DNA from 2 places in the Rhizobium sp. WYCCWR 11146 genome. Region 2 is predicted to be linked to the other one. Evidence: predicted binding sites of a transcription regulator. Region 2 holds the regulator's gene; the other holds the start of a gene.
What was found. Region 2 encodes LexA, which represses DNA repair genes until DNA is damaged. Its sites were predicted from a motif close to TGTTCNNNNTGTGTTCNG; they were not measured.

Region 1 (7,645 bases), on a different contig from region 2:
CCGAATTGCAGCGGCCGGATTGTGTCTGGTCGGTTGAGTGGGGGACTTAGGCGGCCGCAGGCAGCCTGAGCAGGATCGAGTCGTGTTTTTCGAGGAATCCCATCAGCCGCTGCGGGTAGTCTTCGCCAACGGCGGCCTTGACGCTTGACCGTTCGGACAACGTCTTGCGCCAGCGCTTCACCCGCTCAAGCCCTTCGAAGATGCCGCTGTCGCCGAGCGTATCGAAGAGATCGAAATACCGAAAGACCGGCGCGAAGACGGCGTCGACGAGGCTGAAGTCGTTGCCTGCGAAATAGGGGCCATCCGTCAACACCTTCTCGAGCGTTGCGAATTTGGAGATGAGCGTAGTGCGCTTGGCCTCCAACTGCGGGACATCCTGCGCCGTCTCGTAACCCCAGAGATCGGAAAGCACGGAGGAACCGAATTCCATCCAGCCGCGATGGCGGGCACGCGTCAGCGCGTCTCTCGGATGTAGCGCCACACCTGGCTGCGTTTCCTCCAGATATTCGCAGATGACGCTGCTTTCGAACAGTACGGCCTGGCTGCCGTCCTCCTCTTTGATCCGCAGCAGTGGCACCTTGCCGAGCGGCGAGATCTTCAGGAACCAGTCCGGCTTGTCGGCAAGATCGATGTTGATGCGCTCGAAGGGTACACCCTTTTCGAGCAGCGCGATCGCGGCGCGCTGCACATAGGGGCACAGATGATGGCTGACGAGGGTAAGCTTGCTCATGGGGGTCTCCTTGGCAATGATGATAGATGTAGATGCATCTAATATCGCTTGCAGCGGAATTCAAGATAGATGTAATTGCATTTATGTCCGAAAAAACGTCGAATCCGAGCGAAGCGGTCACCTCTGCCTGGACGAGCATCATGCGCGCCCGCGAGCGCTTGCTCGGCGCCATCGAAGCCGACCTGAAAGCGGCCGGCCTCCCGCCGCTTGCCTGGTACGATGTGCTGTGGGAATTGGCGCGCTCGCAAGACGGCAGGCTGCGCCCCTACGAGATTGAGGAGCGGACCTTGCTGGCCCAGTATAATCTTTCCCGGCTGCTCGACCGGTTGGAAAAAGAGGGCCTGGTCCGGCGCGAGGCCTTCGCCGAGGATGGACGCGGCCGCTGGGTGGTGATGTCAGATGCCGGCCGAAAGCTTCGCGAGCGCATGTGGACCGTCTATGCCAGATCGATCGACACTCATATCGGCTGCAAGCTTGCCGAAAACGAGGCAAAGACGATCGCCGGCCTGCTCGACCGCTTCCTCTAGATTCAATAGTTAAGAGCATAATGTCGTCCGAAAACCGCTCACAGTTTTCGGCCTTATGCTCCGATCAGGCAATCAGTGGCGCGGCGACCGCTTTCAGCGCCTTCAACGCAGCCTTCGGATCGAGCCGCACCTGCAGCCCGCGCTGCCCGCCATTGATATAGACGAGCGGTTCGGCAAGGGCGGCTTCCTCGATCGCTGTCGGCACGGTCTTTTTCTGGCCGAATGGGCTGATGCCGCCGACATGATAGCCCGTCAGCCGCTCGGCATCGGCAGGCTTCATCATGTGGGCAGATTTGCCGTGAAAGGCGCTGGCAAGCTTCTTCATGCTGACCTCGCGATCCGACGGCACGACGACGCAGACCGGTTTGCCGTCCACCTCCGCCATCAGCGTCTTCAGTACCCGGTGCGGCGCCTCGCCGAGTGCTTCGGCCGCCTGCAGCCCGACGCGCTCGGCATTGGGGTCGTAGTCATAGGCATGAACGGTGAAGGCGACGCCTGCCTGCGAAAGAAGCTGTGTCGCGCGCGTGGTCTTGGACATCTCTTCTCCTCGTGAGTTCACCCGGCCGCCTGTCAGCTTCCGAATGTTCCGGCGTAAATCTCCGGCTTGAAGCCGACCAGCAATTTCCCCTCCGCCTCCAGCACCGGCCGCTTGATCATCGACGGTTGGTCGAGCATCAGCTGGATCGCCTTCTCCCGGGTCAGGTTCTCGCGCTCGGCGTCGGGCAATTTGCGGAAGGTGGTGCCGGCGCGGTTGAGTACGGTATCGAGGCCGGCCTGGTCGATCCAGGCTTCGAGATGGGTGCGGTCGATACCGAGCGCCTTGTAGTCGTGAAACTCATAGGCGACGCTATGTTCTTCCAGCCAGCTGCGGGCCTTCTTCATCGTGTCGCAATTCTTGATGCCATAGATGGTGACGGCCATGCCCGATCGATCTCCCTGTGATGACAGCGAGATAACATGCACGAAGGTCGGCGCAAACGCCGTGCGACCTTTTATCCCCGAGCGCGTCGACAATCGCAGCAGGACAAAACCGGCCCCGGCTCAATTCTCCAACGTGCCGGCCTTGCGGGAAGCCTTGCTGGGTTCGTCGCAGACGATCTTCATCAGGTCGCCGCGCCGCCGCACCAGCCGGTCGGAGGTTCGGGTCAGGATCAGTCCGTCCTGCGGCGCGGTGAGCTCGATGCTGCCGCCCGGCTGCCCGGGCCGGGTGACGATCGTCACTAGGCGGTCGCCTTCGGCAACCCTCTCGCCGATATCGCGATGGAAGAGCACGGCGCCGCCTTCTGGCGTGCGGATGATCTCGACATTGTCGAGCGGCACGGCCGGGCCGGAAAATACCGTTGCCGCCGGTTTTTCGTCGCCAACGATCCCGCGTGCCGCGAGGAAGCGCCAGAGCCCGTCCGCATCCGATTTCGCCAGCACCGGATCGACGTCGCGTTTGCCGCGCAGCTCGACTGTGACGGAGAGTTTGCCGGGCAGCCGGGGCCGGCGTTCGCCGGGAACTTCATATTTCCATGCAAAGCCGACGGCCTCCTCGAAGGCCGAGCTTTCGCCATCCGAAAGCAGCACGGCCTCCATGTCGAGTGAAGCAGCAAGATCGGCCGCCTCCGGCCAGAAGGCCTCGTCGATATAGGCATATTGCAGGGATTCGTCGTCGCAATGCAGGTCGAGCACGAGATCGGCGCCAAGCGCCATATGCAGCAGCTGCCTCTTCAATCTGTCCGTAGCCGGGTAATCATCGAGATCCTCGATCAGCGTCGCCCGATCGGTAATGGAGATCAGCGGAAAATCCCGGTTGAAATTGGTGCGTGAGCCCAGGTCGAAACGGCCCTGTAGCTCGCCGAAATGCGATTGCGCCGCACCGATCGGATTGGCCTGCGGCACGATGGTGATGTCGCCGGCGATCCCGCCTTGGTCTTCCGCCTGCCGTAGCCGCTCGCAGAGGAAATGCAGCAGCACCGTTCCCGGCAGCTCGCCGGCATGCAGTGCCGCCTGGATATAGGTCTTCGGCGCCTTCGGATCGCGGCCTTTAAAGCGCAGCACCGGCAGCCGCCACTCCGTTCCCGGCATATCTCCAGGGATGATGATCTCTGAAACGTCCATGCTGTCTTCGTTCCCGTTTGCAACCAGCGCCCGGTTAGGCATCCAGAGCTATATGAGCGGAAATAAGGCAAGCGCAAGCGTGGCCCGGAGACATCATTGCCTCAGCCGAGCAGCGGCCAGCGATCGATGATCCGATGTTCGGCTTTTCCGAGAACACTGTGGATGAGCAGGAATTCGGATGCGGTCCATGAAACTGGTGTGTCGAGGCTCGCCGTCGGCACGGTCTTGCGGTCGTAGAGCAGTGTCATGTGCGGTGTGAAATCGCGGCTGATATTGTGCCGCAGTCCGGCATTATGCATGCCGACACCGAGCTGGACATGCAGCCGGGTGAGCGGCTTCAGCCCGCCTTCGCCGCAAAGCACGAGCGGCCGCGCCTTGCCTTCCCGCCTGAAGCTCATGATCCTGTCGAAAGTGACCGCAATCGGCGCGCCCTCCACCGTGGCGCCGGCCTGGCGCGCCGCAAAGACCGCGTCCTCCGGCAATTCTTCATAATCGTCGATGCCGATGATCGTCACATGCAGCGTGGTCAGCCGCGGCTTTGCCGAAAGAGAGAAAGCCTTGCCATAGTCATCTGCGATTGATGCCGCCTGCCGCTCGACCGCCGCAGGCGGACAGAGGGCGAAGAAAAGCCGGTGTCCGCCGCTATGGTTTTCGCCCGGTCGCCCGCGCCGACTTCGCCCATCCTCGAAGTCGAAGGAGATTTGGTTCATGGGCTCTCAGGGTCGTCATGACCCCCCTCGTCGTTTCCAAAACGCGACGAAGGATACTCTGACGAGATTGAATATCAAGAACAAAAACAGAACATAATTTTCCGATACAATCTTCTCTGAACGGATGACGTGGATGTTCGATTGACATTGCGAGAGACGCATCGCGATATTTCCCGGAAGCCTTATGCGCGCAAGAAACGGGTTGAAACCGAGGCCGTCCCATACGATTTTGAGGGTAATCGAAAACGCGGAGGCTGTGTCATGGCTGAGACAACGCACCACTATCTGATCTTCGAAACCGCGGGCGGTTTCTGCGGTATTGCCTGGAGCGACGCCGGCATCATCCGTTTCCAACTGCCGACCAAGTCAGCGGAAGCGACCGAACGGCTGCTGCTGCGCCGCCTGCCGGATGCCGAAGCCGGCGCGCCAACGCCCGGCGTGCTCGAGACGGTCGCCGCCGTGAAACGCTACTTCCAGGGCGAGGAGACGGATTTTTCCGGCGTCGAACTCGATCTTGCCGGCCAGGATGCCTTTTTCAAAGATATCTATGCGGCAGCTCGGCGTGTGGGCTGGGGCCGCACGACGACTTACGGCGCGTTGGCGAAGGAGCTCGGAGTCGGGCCGGAAGCCGCTCGCGACGTCGGCCAGGCGATGGCGAAGAACCCGGTCGCTCTGATTATCCCCTGCCACCGGGTGCTTGCGGCCGGCGGCAAGATCGGCGGTTTCTCCGCTCCCGGCGGTTCGTCATCGAAGGCCCGCATGCTGGAGCTCGAGGGCGTCAATCTCGCACCGCCGCCGCCTGCCCAGCAGTCGTTGGGTTTTTAGGCGGCGGAGGCTTTTCGTTTTCCGCAATTCCAGGCAAAATCGCTTCGCGCTTTGCCTGGCAAAACCGCTCTACACTTTTGCTGGAATTGCTTTGGCGGCAATCTCAGCGGATCAATAGGGGCTGGCGGTCGGCCGGATGATGATCTCGCTGACATCGACGTCATCAGGCTGGCTGACGGCATAGAGGATCGAATTGGCGATCGCCTCGGGGCTGATCGTGATCGCCCTGAAAGCCTTCATGGCGTCCCGCGCCGTGGGATCGGTGATGGTGTCGGCCAGTTCCGATGTCGTCGTGCCGGGAGAGATGACAGTCACGCGGATACGATCGGTCTCCTGCCGCAATCCGTCCGAGATCGCCCGCACCGCGAATTTCGTCGCGCAATAGACGGCCGCCGTCGGCGAGACGCTGTGGCCGCCGATCGAAGACAGGTTGATGATCTGCCCTGATCCCTGCGCCTTCATGATCGGAAGCGCTGCCGCGATGCCGTAGAGAACGCCCTTGATGTTGACGTCGACCATCCGGTCCCACTCGTCGACCTTGAGGGCGTCGAGCGGCGACAGCGGCATGACGCCGGCATTGTTGACGATGACATCCAGCCGGCCGAATTCGGCGCGGGCAAAGCCTGCAAAGGCTTCCACCTGGGAACGGTCGGTGACATCAAGCTGTCGCAGGCGCACCGTCCCGCCCGTTGCGGCGATTTCGCCGGCGAGTTCCTCAAGGCGCTCGGTGCGGCGGGCGCCGATCACGATATGGGCGCCTGCGGCAGCCAGCACCTTTGCCGCCGCCTCTCCGATGCCGCTGCTGGCGCCGGTGATGGCAATGACTTTTCCTTTGATATCAGACATTTCAAGCTCCATGTGTACGCCGCTCGCCTGGCGATGCGGCTGAGGTTTTTTGGTGGTCAGGTGGGAAAATCGGCGCTGAGCGTTGTTTCCGCCCAGGCGTCGAAGTTTGCGCGCAGCGCATCGTTGCCTTTCAGGCGGCACATCATTTGCGCCGAAGCACCATGCCGCCATGATGGAGGGTGTTGCCGTCGACGAAATCGCCGTCGGCCGTGAAGCCCGTGTCATCCCAATATTCGATGTGGCTTCCTGTGACTTCGTAGCGTCCTCGATAGGCGCTTTCCCGGCTGCCGCGGGCCTCGTCGTAGCGGCCATTAGGCAGAAGTTCGTGGCGGACGCGGCCGTCATCCGTCACCCACATGCCGATATAGGGATGTTGCTGCATTGTGTTCTCGCTTGTTTGTTGCTGCTGAGTTTCTCGGTCGTTCACGGTGTCGGCGGTGGACGAACTGGACGCCGCCCCAGCCAGGGTGACCGCCGTGAAAAACTGCAGGACGGGGCTTTTGAAAATCCTTCGCATTGCCTTGCCTTTCGAAGCCTTCGTTGACCTCGACTGAAAGATAATACGGAGAGCCCGAGTGATTAAGTTGCCAATCCAGGATGCCTTGGTTAGAAATGCTAACCAATGGTCGACGATCTCGAAGGCATTTCGGTTTTTCTTGCGGTGGCGGAGGCGCGGAACTTCCGGCTCGCCGGCGAGCGGCTTGGCGTCACCCGCTCCGCCGTCAGCCAGGCCCTGCAGCGCCTGGAGGATCGGGTCGGCGTCGCCCTGGTCCAGCGCACGACGCGCAGCGTCAGCCTGACCGAAGCCGGCGAAGTGTTCTTCGACGCAGTTCGTCCATCGGTCCGACAGGTCAAGGGTGCGATGCAGACGGTGCGGGAAATGCAGGCGCGCCCGAGCGGCCTGCTGCGGATCACCGTTTCCTCGATCGCCGAGAACTTCCTCTCCGGCACCTTGCTGGCCGGCTTCATGGAAGCCTGCCCTGACATCAAGCTCGATATCACCATCACCGATGACGAATTCGATATCGTCGAGGCCGGCTTCGACGCGGGCGTCCGGCTGGGCGAAGTGATCGAACAGGACATGATCGCCATATCAGTCTCCGAAGAGCAGCGACAATGCGCCGCCGCATCCCGCGGCTATCTCGAGCGCCGCGGCCACCCCCGCCACCCCCGCGACCTGCAGAACCATGCCTGCATTGGATGGCGGCCGCGCCCGGATACGGCGCCTTATCGCTGGGAGTTCACCGAGAATGATCGCGACTTCGACGTCGCCGTCGATCCCACAGTCACGACCAACGATATGGGAATGATGATCCGCATGGCCTGCGCGGGGGCAGGCGTCACCTTCGGCATGGTGGAAACCTTCCAGCCCTATATCGACCGCGGTGAACTCGTGCCGCTGCTGGAGGATTTCTGTCCGCCCTTCCCGGGCTTCTATCTCTACTATCCCAGGCGCCAGAGGCAGCCGCTGAAGCTGCGCGCATTGGTCGATTATGTCCGCAAGTCTAAGGGTTAGATGCCATCTGCGAATTCGAGGCCGTCACGGCGGCGGGCTTCGGCCAATACGCCGGCTTCCATGTCTTCCAGAGTTTTCGGTTCACCGCTGAAAGGAAGCATGCCGAACACATCGTCCGGCTTGGTTTGAGAAAAGGCAGGAGCCTGCCTTAGAAGTACGCCTTCCGCAGTTTCCTCAACGATCAGCCGAGTACCAGCCTCCCATTTCCGCCGCTGCCGGATCGTTTTTGGGAGAATGATCTGCCCTTTGGTCGAGACCGTTGCAATGAGGTTTTCGGAGTGAGCCATCAGCTTGAGTCCCGCAGGTAACACAAAGACAAGATATGCGAGGCAGATGGTTCCGTCACCACACTATCGCGGATCCATGGCTTGAGACGGCGGAGTCCTAA
Region 2 (7,645 bases):
GACCTGGTCGCCTTCCTTCTGCGCCATCTGCATGCCGACGACGACAGCTTCCTGACCGATGTAGAGGTGACAAAAGCCGCCGATGAAGCCCATGCCGTAAAGCTGACCGGCCTTCTCCTCGAAGCGGCGGATCAGCAGCATCTCGCGATAGGCCTTCAGCTCTTCATTGCGATCGAAGTCGGCTACCGGGCCTCCATTCGATGCTTTGGCTGCCGGTTTTGCTGCAGTTTTGCGGCTGGAAACGGTCGCGGTCTTTCGCGGCGCCATTCAACCCTCCCTATGGGTTTGTCGTTTCTTGGTGGCGCGTACCATAGGGAAGAAAATTGACCACAGCAATGCCATAATTGCATGGCTCGTATTCGGTCCTAAATTATTGGAAAAACTACGAAAATTCCAATTAACCTGTTTCCGGTTAATTGGAATAGTGGTTGAATACGACGATCTCGTCCGCGCGCGACATGTTGAGCTGATAACGCGCTTTTTCGTCCAACATGTCCTTGTCGAGCGACCCGTCACTCAAGAGCGCGACCTGATTTTCCAGATGTTCGCGCTTCGCCTTCAAGATCGCAAGCTCTTTTTCACGCGCGACACGCTGATGCTCGAACGTCTCCGTCGCGCGCAGGCCGTAATCGCCATGAATGCAATGATAACCGAAATAGGAGAGGAAGGCGACCGTCATGGCCGGAATGACGAAGCGACCGATCTTTCTCTTCTTATGATGCTTTGTCCACATACACGCATGCTCTTGAACGCATTACCAATTCGTTCAATCTAACGCGCAGAGATTAACCGTTCGTTGACTCTAAAAAACGGGCAACAAAAAACCCGCGCCGGGAGGCGCGGGTCAAGCCATTGGAAATCAGATCCGATCAGCCGCGAATGATCGAGCGGCCGGCATACTGGGCCTGCGGGCCGAGGCCCTCTTCGATGCGGATCAGCTGATTGTACTTGGCAAGACGGTCGGAACGCGACAGCGAGCCGGTCTTGATCTGACCGCAGTTGGTGGCGACCGCGAGATCGGCGATGGTCGAATCTTCGGTCTCGCCGGAGCGGTGGGACATGACGGCGGTATAGGCCGCCTTGTGCGCCGTGTTGACGGCATCGAGCGTCTCCGTCAGCGTGCCGATCTGGTTGACCTTGACGAGGATCGAGTTGGCGACGCCCATGCGGATGCCGTCGCGAAGACGGGCGGAGTTGGTGACGAAGAGATCGTCGCCGACGAGCTGGGTCTTCTTGCCGGCCAGGTCGGTCAACGTTTTCCAGCCATCCCAGTCGTCTTCGGCCATGCCGTCCTCGATCGAGATGATCGGATACTTGGCGGCGAGCTCGGCCAGGTATTCGGCCATGGCGCCCGATTCCAGCGTGCGGCCTTCACCTTCGAGTACGTATTTGCCGTCCTTGAAGAATTCCGTCGAGGCGCAGTCGAGGCCGAGGCACATGTCGTCGCCCGGCTTGTAGCCGGCTTTCTCGATCGACTTCATGATGAAGTCGAGGGCCTCGGGCGCGCTCTTCAGGCCCGGTGCGAAACCGCCTTCGTCGCCGACATTGGTGTTATGGCCCTGCGCGGCAAGTTCCTTGCGCAGCGTATGGAAGACTTCCGAACCCATGCGCACGGCTTCGGCGATCGAATCGGCGCCGACCGGCAGAATCATGAATTCCTGGAAATCGATCGGGTTGTCGGCATGAGCACCACCATTGATGATGTTCATCATCGGCACCGGCAGAAGGCTGGCGGAAGCGCCGCCGACATAACGGTAGAGCGGCAGGCCGGACGCCTGGGCCGCAGCCTTGGCAACGGCGAGCGATACGCCGAGGATGGCGTTGGCACCGAGGCGCGACTTGTTCGGCGTGCCGTCCAGCTCGATCATGATGTTGTCGATCTGGATCTGGTTTTCGGCGTCGATGCCGCCGATCGCGTCGAAGATCTCGGTGTTGGCGGCTTCGACCGCCTTTTCGACACCCTTGCCGAGGTAGCGCTTGCCGCCGTCACGCAGTTCGACCGCTTCATGCGCGCCCGTCGAGGCGCCCGAGGGAACGGCCGCGCGGCCCATGCTGCCATCTTCGAGATAGACATCGACTTCGACGGTGGGATTGCCACGGCTATCGAGAATCTCGCGGGCGATGATATCGGTGATTGCAGTCATGGGTTCTTCCTGCTCGGTGGGTGATAAATGGTTCGAAACCTGTCTTAGTCGAAGGCGTGCAAATTACAATGCTGCAATAGCCTTCGGACCAGCGTTCGGATGTGGCCTATAGCACGATCATGTCAGACTGTTGAACGTCAAGCTGAACCTTAGGCCTTGGCGACCGCATCGAAGGCAAGCAGCTTTTCGAGAAGCCGCGGCATGTCCTTGAGATAGACCATGTTCGGGCCGTCGGAAGGGGCATTGTCGGGGTCCTGATGGGTTTCGACGAAGACACCAGCAATACCGGCAGCCACAGCGGCGCGCGCCAGGGTTTCCACGAATTCCCGCTGACCGCCGGAGGATTCGCCCTGGCCGCCCGGCTGCGCCACGGAATGGGTCGCATCGAAGATAACGGGCGCGCCCATCGCCGCCATGATCGGCAGCGAGCGCATGTCGGAAACCAGCGTATTGTAGCCGAATGAGGCGCCGCGCTCGCACAGCAGCACGTTCGGATTGCCGCTGGCATTGAGCTTCTTCAGGACGTTCCTCATATCCCAGGGAGCGAGGAACTGGCCCTTCTTGACATTGACGACGCGGCCGGTCTTGGCGGCGGCGATAAGAAGGTCGGTCTGGCGGCAGAGGAAGGCCGGGATCTGCAGGACGTCGACGATCTTTGCCACCTCCTCGCATTGCTCGGCGGTATGAACATCGGTCAGGACGGGAAAGCCGAATTCCTTCTTGAGGTCGGCAAAGACCTCCATGCCCTTCTCGATCCCGATACCGCGTTCAGCCGACAGCGAGGTCCGGTTCGCCTTGTCGAAGGAGCTCTTGTAGACGAGGCCGATGCCGAGCTTTCCGCAAAGCTCTTTCAGCGTGCCGGCAACCATGAAGGCGTGGTCGCGGCTCTCCATCTGGCAGGGACCGGCAATCAGCGACAGGCGGCCGGTATTGGAAAAAGTGACCTGGCCTTGGCCTTCGCCGATCCTGACTTCGGAATTCGTATCAGTGCTCATCGTGTTTCCTCGAAGGCGAAGAGCGTGCCCTGCCCGGGCGCGGGCTTCACCAGAATGCGATTGTTCTTGCGCGTGTATGTCACCCCGTTAGCAGCCAAATGCGCTTCTGTCACGGCAAGATCGGCGACAGTGAAGAGGATTGCCCGGCCGCGCAGGCCGCGATCTGCGGATGAGCCGGCGATGTCGAAATAGGCCTCCAGCCCTTCCGGCGTCATCAGGCTGATTTTCGCATTCGATGCTGCGATATTGACGCCGAACCCGGTCTTCTCGACTGCCGATTGCGCCACGGCAAGGCTGACGAAGGCAGCGAAGGCGGCCGGCTCCGGCGTGCAAAGCGCGATCTCGATTAGGCCGGTGACGCCATTGGCATGCGTCTCCAGCGCGGCGCGGTCAGCCGGCAGCGTGACGCGCTCGACGGTGAAGAGCAGGAGATCAGGCGCGCGCAGGTCGCCGGCGAAAGCCAGCTTGAAGCCGGCAATCGTCTCGGAACCGTCCGGCATCGTCATCGGCCGGGTGAACTGCAGCATCTCGCCGGCGCTCGATCCGTTGCCGACGAAATTCTGATGATCGATGCCGGCATCCTTGCTGCCGAAAGCCAGCCCCGAAAGCCCCTCCTCGCCGCAGCGGAAGCGGAAGGCCTGGTTGCGGGCGGTGAAGACATTGCCTTGCCGCGCTGATGCCTCGCTCTCCTCGACGCTCGCAATCCCGAGCGGCTCCAGATAAGTCTTGTCGGCAAAGAAGACGCAGGCATTCTCCGTTCCGAAGGGATGGCGCGCATCGGCGGCAACGGTGAAGCCGAGCTTGCCGAGCCTCTCGCGCGCCAGATCGATATTGACGACCGGCAGCACGACATGATCCAGCGGGTGCGGTTTGGCGGAGTGCTCGTTCATGATATCCCCTCTCCTAACACGGCAGAGATGTGTGAGAGTGCCGCCCAAGGCAAGACTTGTGTGCCAATCCGGCGAATGAAAATAAAAATCTCAACGAGTTGGCGCCAAGTTTTACGGAAATTTAGCTACTTGCGGAACACATATGGAACATATAGTGTATGTTCTGGATTTGTTTCAATCACGAGGTCACAACGTCGATGCTCACGCGCAAACAACAGGAGCTTCTCCTTTTCATTCATGAGCGCATGAAGGAATCCGGCGTTCCGCCATCTTTCGACGAAATGAAGGATGCCCTGGATCTCGCTTCCAAGTCCGGGATTCACCGGCTGATTACGGCGCTGGAGGAGCGTGGCTTCATTCGCCGCCTACCGAACCGCGCCCGTGCGCTCGAGGTCATCAAGCTTCCGGAGGCCTACAGCCCCAGCATCCAGCCCCGGCGCGGCTTTTCGCCGAGCGTCATCGAGGGCAGCCTCGGCAAACCTCAGCCGGTCGCCGCCCCCGCTCCCGCAAAACCCGTCGCCGACAACGGCAACTCGGTCTCCGTGCCGGTCATGGGCCGAATCGCTGCCGGCGTGCCGATCTCGGCGATCCAGAACAATACCCACGACATCGTCGTTCCGGCGGACATGCTCGGCTCCGGTGAACATTATGCGCTCGAGGTCAAGGGCGATTCGATGATCGACGCCGGCATCTTCGACGGCGACACCGTGATCATCCGCAATGGCAGCACCGCAAGTCCTGGCGACATCGTCGTTGCTCTCGTCGACGACGAAGAAGCGACGCTCAAGCGCTTCCGCCGCAAGGGCGCCTCGATCGCGCTGGAGGCCGCCAACCCGGCTTACGAGACCCGGATTTTCGGGCCGGACCGCGTCAAGGTTCAGGGCAAACTCGTCGGTCTCATTCGCCGCTATCACTGACATTGGCCAGGCCCGATTCGGTAAAACTGTTGCTGCGCCAGTCATAGGCGCGATGGCGCATCCATGGCCGCGACAATGCATCGAATGCGGTTGCGACCTCCAGGCCGGTGTCCGTGAAGCGCAACTCGATGGAACCCGTCCTGCGCAGCGTCTCACCGGTGAAGAGCGTCGCACCTGAGCGGCAATTGTTGAAGCGAAGGCGGACCGATGTCACGACGATATCGGCCGCGTCACATGCCGGGCCGAGATAGGCGGCATTGTCGATGACGGTTACCACCTGACCATTGCCGAGCCTTGATGTGCACCAGGCCTTCTTGACGCAGGAAAAGCGGTTTGCGTCACCGCCCGCTGCGGCCGCCCGCATCGCGGTCCTTGCTTCGTTCTGCTGATCGCGGGAAAGCCTGACGCGGCGGTCTTCTCCCTCAGGCGGGATAGCAGGACCATCCAGCATCTTCGGCGGGTCATGCTTCGGCAGGACTAGCGCTCTCTGCCACTGGTCGAAGATGAAATCCGGCGGTCTTTCACGGTTGGAAGCCATTGCTGCCGCCTCGACCACCGCGACGAGACTGCCATCCTCCGAAATCACCAGATCCGGCGGCCGGGGAACCGGTAGAAGCAACAGGATGAGTGTTGCGACCGCGATGATCGATGTGCCGGCATGGCGCAACCGGGTACGGAGCAGCGTCAGCAGCAGAAAGCCTGCCACGGCTATCGCGAAATACCAGGCGGGCATGCGGCCGACGTCGATATTGCCATCCCAGCCGGACACCGTCTTTGCGACCGCGATCACCAGATCGAGGCCGAATCCGACGACCTTCCAGGCCCAAACATCCAGACCGAAAGGCATTAGCAGCATCGCCAGCAAGCCGGCCGGCATGACGATGAAGGAGATGATCGGCATCGTCGCGAGGTTCGCCGGCAGGCCGTAGGCGGTCAGGCGATGAAAATGCTCGATCGAAAACAGCGCGGTGGAAAAACCGCCGATCAGCGAGGTCAGGAAGACGCCGCCGAAGAAGCCTGCAACTGTAACGAAGGGCCTGATGATCGGCAGCTTCAGGAAGGCGTTTTCGCGGACGCGCCGGTCCTTCCACAGCTGATAGCCCGAGACCAGCGCCAATGTCGCCGCAAAAGACATCTGGAAGCTCGGACCCAAAACCTCGGACGGCGAAATGACGATGATGACGAGCGCGGAGAGAGCGACATTGCGCAGGCTGATCGACGGCCGGTCGAAGAAGACGGCAATCAACATGATGGCCATCATGATGAAAGCGCGTTCTGCAGAGACCGCAAAGCCCGAGATCAGGAAATAGGCGGTGACGGCGATGAGCGCGCCGGCGGCAGCGATCTTCTTCGTCGGGTAGGCCTCAGCGATGCCGGGAAAGAGGCTGAGCAGCATCCGGAAGCCGACGAAAAAGATGCCGGCCGATAGCGCCATGTTGAGACCGGAGATGGCGATGATATGAGCCAGACCGGACTGGCGCAGCGCCTCCGTCGTTTCATTCGAGATGGCACGCCGCTCGTCCGTCACGAGAGCAGCGGCGAAAGCGCCAGTGTCGCCGGGCAGGATCGACCTTATGCGGTCACCAATGCCGCTGCGCAGCCGGTAGAGCCCTTCGAGCAGCGTTTCCGCCGTCGATCTGGCAGCCTGGGGACCAGCCTGCGCATCGACCTTCGTCGGTGCACCGTAGAAGAAGCCGTTGGCGCCGATGCCATCGAAATAGGCACCGAAGGAGAAGTCGTTGAGTTCGGGAAGTGCTGGACCTGCCGGCGGCGTCAGTCGCGCCCTGCCGGTGATGATATCGCCGATCTCGAAGGCCGCGTCCGCGCCGCGGACGATGGCGGTTATGCGTTCCGGCCGCCGCTTCAGCTCCGGTGCCTTAGTGCCGGTGACGGCAAGAATATAGCGCCACCGCCCGCGACCATCGCCTTCGCGCCGCTCGACACGGCCGGTCACCGTCGTCGTCACTGATGAATCGAGGATCACGGTCGAAGCCCGCCGGCTCTCGAACTGCGCCGTGACCATGCCGCAGACCACGAGCGAGAGCGCCAGCAGCGTTGCCCGCACTGCCGCCCGGCTGCGGCTGGCGATGAGAACCGCCACGGTCAGCGCCGACAGGCAGAGCAGCGATGCAACGAGCGGAAAATCCGATGCCGCGAGAAACCAGACGGCTGACCCGGCGCCGAGGAAGACCGGCGAGAACAGAAGCAGGCGGCCATGGTCCACCTCCTCGCCCAGCATGCGCATGCCGGCACGCAGCAATTGCGAGGCTGCGGCCGGCAGCCGGTGGCGCAATGGTGTCGTCGACTGCGTCCGTGTCGGTCGCGTCACCACGACAGGTGGTGAAAAATTGGAGGCGCCGGCAAGGTCTTCGCCTGCTTCCGGCCGCAATTCGACTGTCGTCAACTCCTGCATGAACCGCCCAAGCCCGGCTGCGAAGGCGGCCAGAATGCAACCTCCAATCAAATCCGGCAAGAATAATCGATTGAAATATGAGGGAAAATCGCGAGCGCCAAAAGACCAGTCGAATCATCGGCTTCCGATATGCGTGCGGCTCATCGCTGCAGTGCCTAAAAGGTGATACCGCAATGCACAAAATGCCATCACGGTAACTTGGCATTAGCTTCGCGATCATATAGCTATCGGTGAGGACGCTTAACCCCTATGGCGCTTTTATGGCGCCACCGCCATTTCGGAGGAT

Region 1: a site for LexA is predicted at 4,147-4,164, ahead of HX899_RS25500 (2'-5' RNA ligase family protein). Genes of this name have one in related genera too.

What each region holds. Positions count from the first base shown of each region.
Region 1 is NZ_JACCEY010000031.1:229,631-237,275, reverse strand. It holds gene HX899_RS25525 (glutathione S-transferase family protein) at 47-730, opposite strand; gene HX899_RS25520 (MarR family winged helix-turn-helix transcriptional regulator) at 814-1,257, shown strand; gene ybaK (Cys-tRNA(Pro) deacylase) at 1,322-1,795, opposite strand; gene HX899_RS25510 (ArsC family reductase) at 1,828-2,178, opposite strand; gene HX899_RS25505 (succinylglutamate desuccinylase/aspartoacylase family protein) at 2,299-3,360, opposite strand; gene HX899_RS25500 (2'-5' RNA ligase family protein) at 3,462-4,070, opposite strand; gene HX899_RS25495 (methylated-DNA--[protein]-cysteine S-methyltransferase) at 4,332-4,895, shown strand; gene HX899_RS25490 (SDR family oxidoreductase) at 5,007-5,741, opposite strand; gene HX899_RS25485 (Atu4866 domain-containing protein) at 5,884-6,258, opposite strand; gene HX899_RS25480 (LysR family transcriptional regulator) at 6,364-7,257, shown strand; gene HX899_RS25475 (AbrB/MazE/SpoVT family DNA-binding domain-containing protein) at 7,254-7,544, opposite strand; gene HX899_RS25470 (hypothetical protein) at 7,642-7,645, opposite strand, start outside.
Region 2 is NZ_JACCEY010000037.1:138,294-145,938, reverse strand. It holds gene pdhA (pyruvate dehydrogenase (acetyl-transferring) E1 component subunit alpha) at 1-267, opposite strand, end outside; gene HX899_RS28330 (septum formation initiator family protein) at 413-733, opposite strand; gene eno (phosphopyruvate hydratase) at 870-2,144, opposite strand; gene kdsA (3-deoxy-8-phosphooctulonate synthase) at 2,294-3,139, opposite strand; gene HX899_RS28315 (VOC family protein) at 3,136-4,029, opposite strand; gene lexA (transcriptional repressor LexA) at 4,227-4,946, shown strand; gene HX899_RS28305 (ComEC/Rec2 family competence protein) at 4,927-7,359, opposite strand.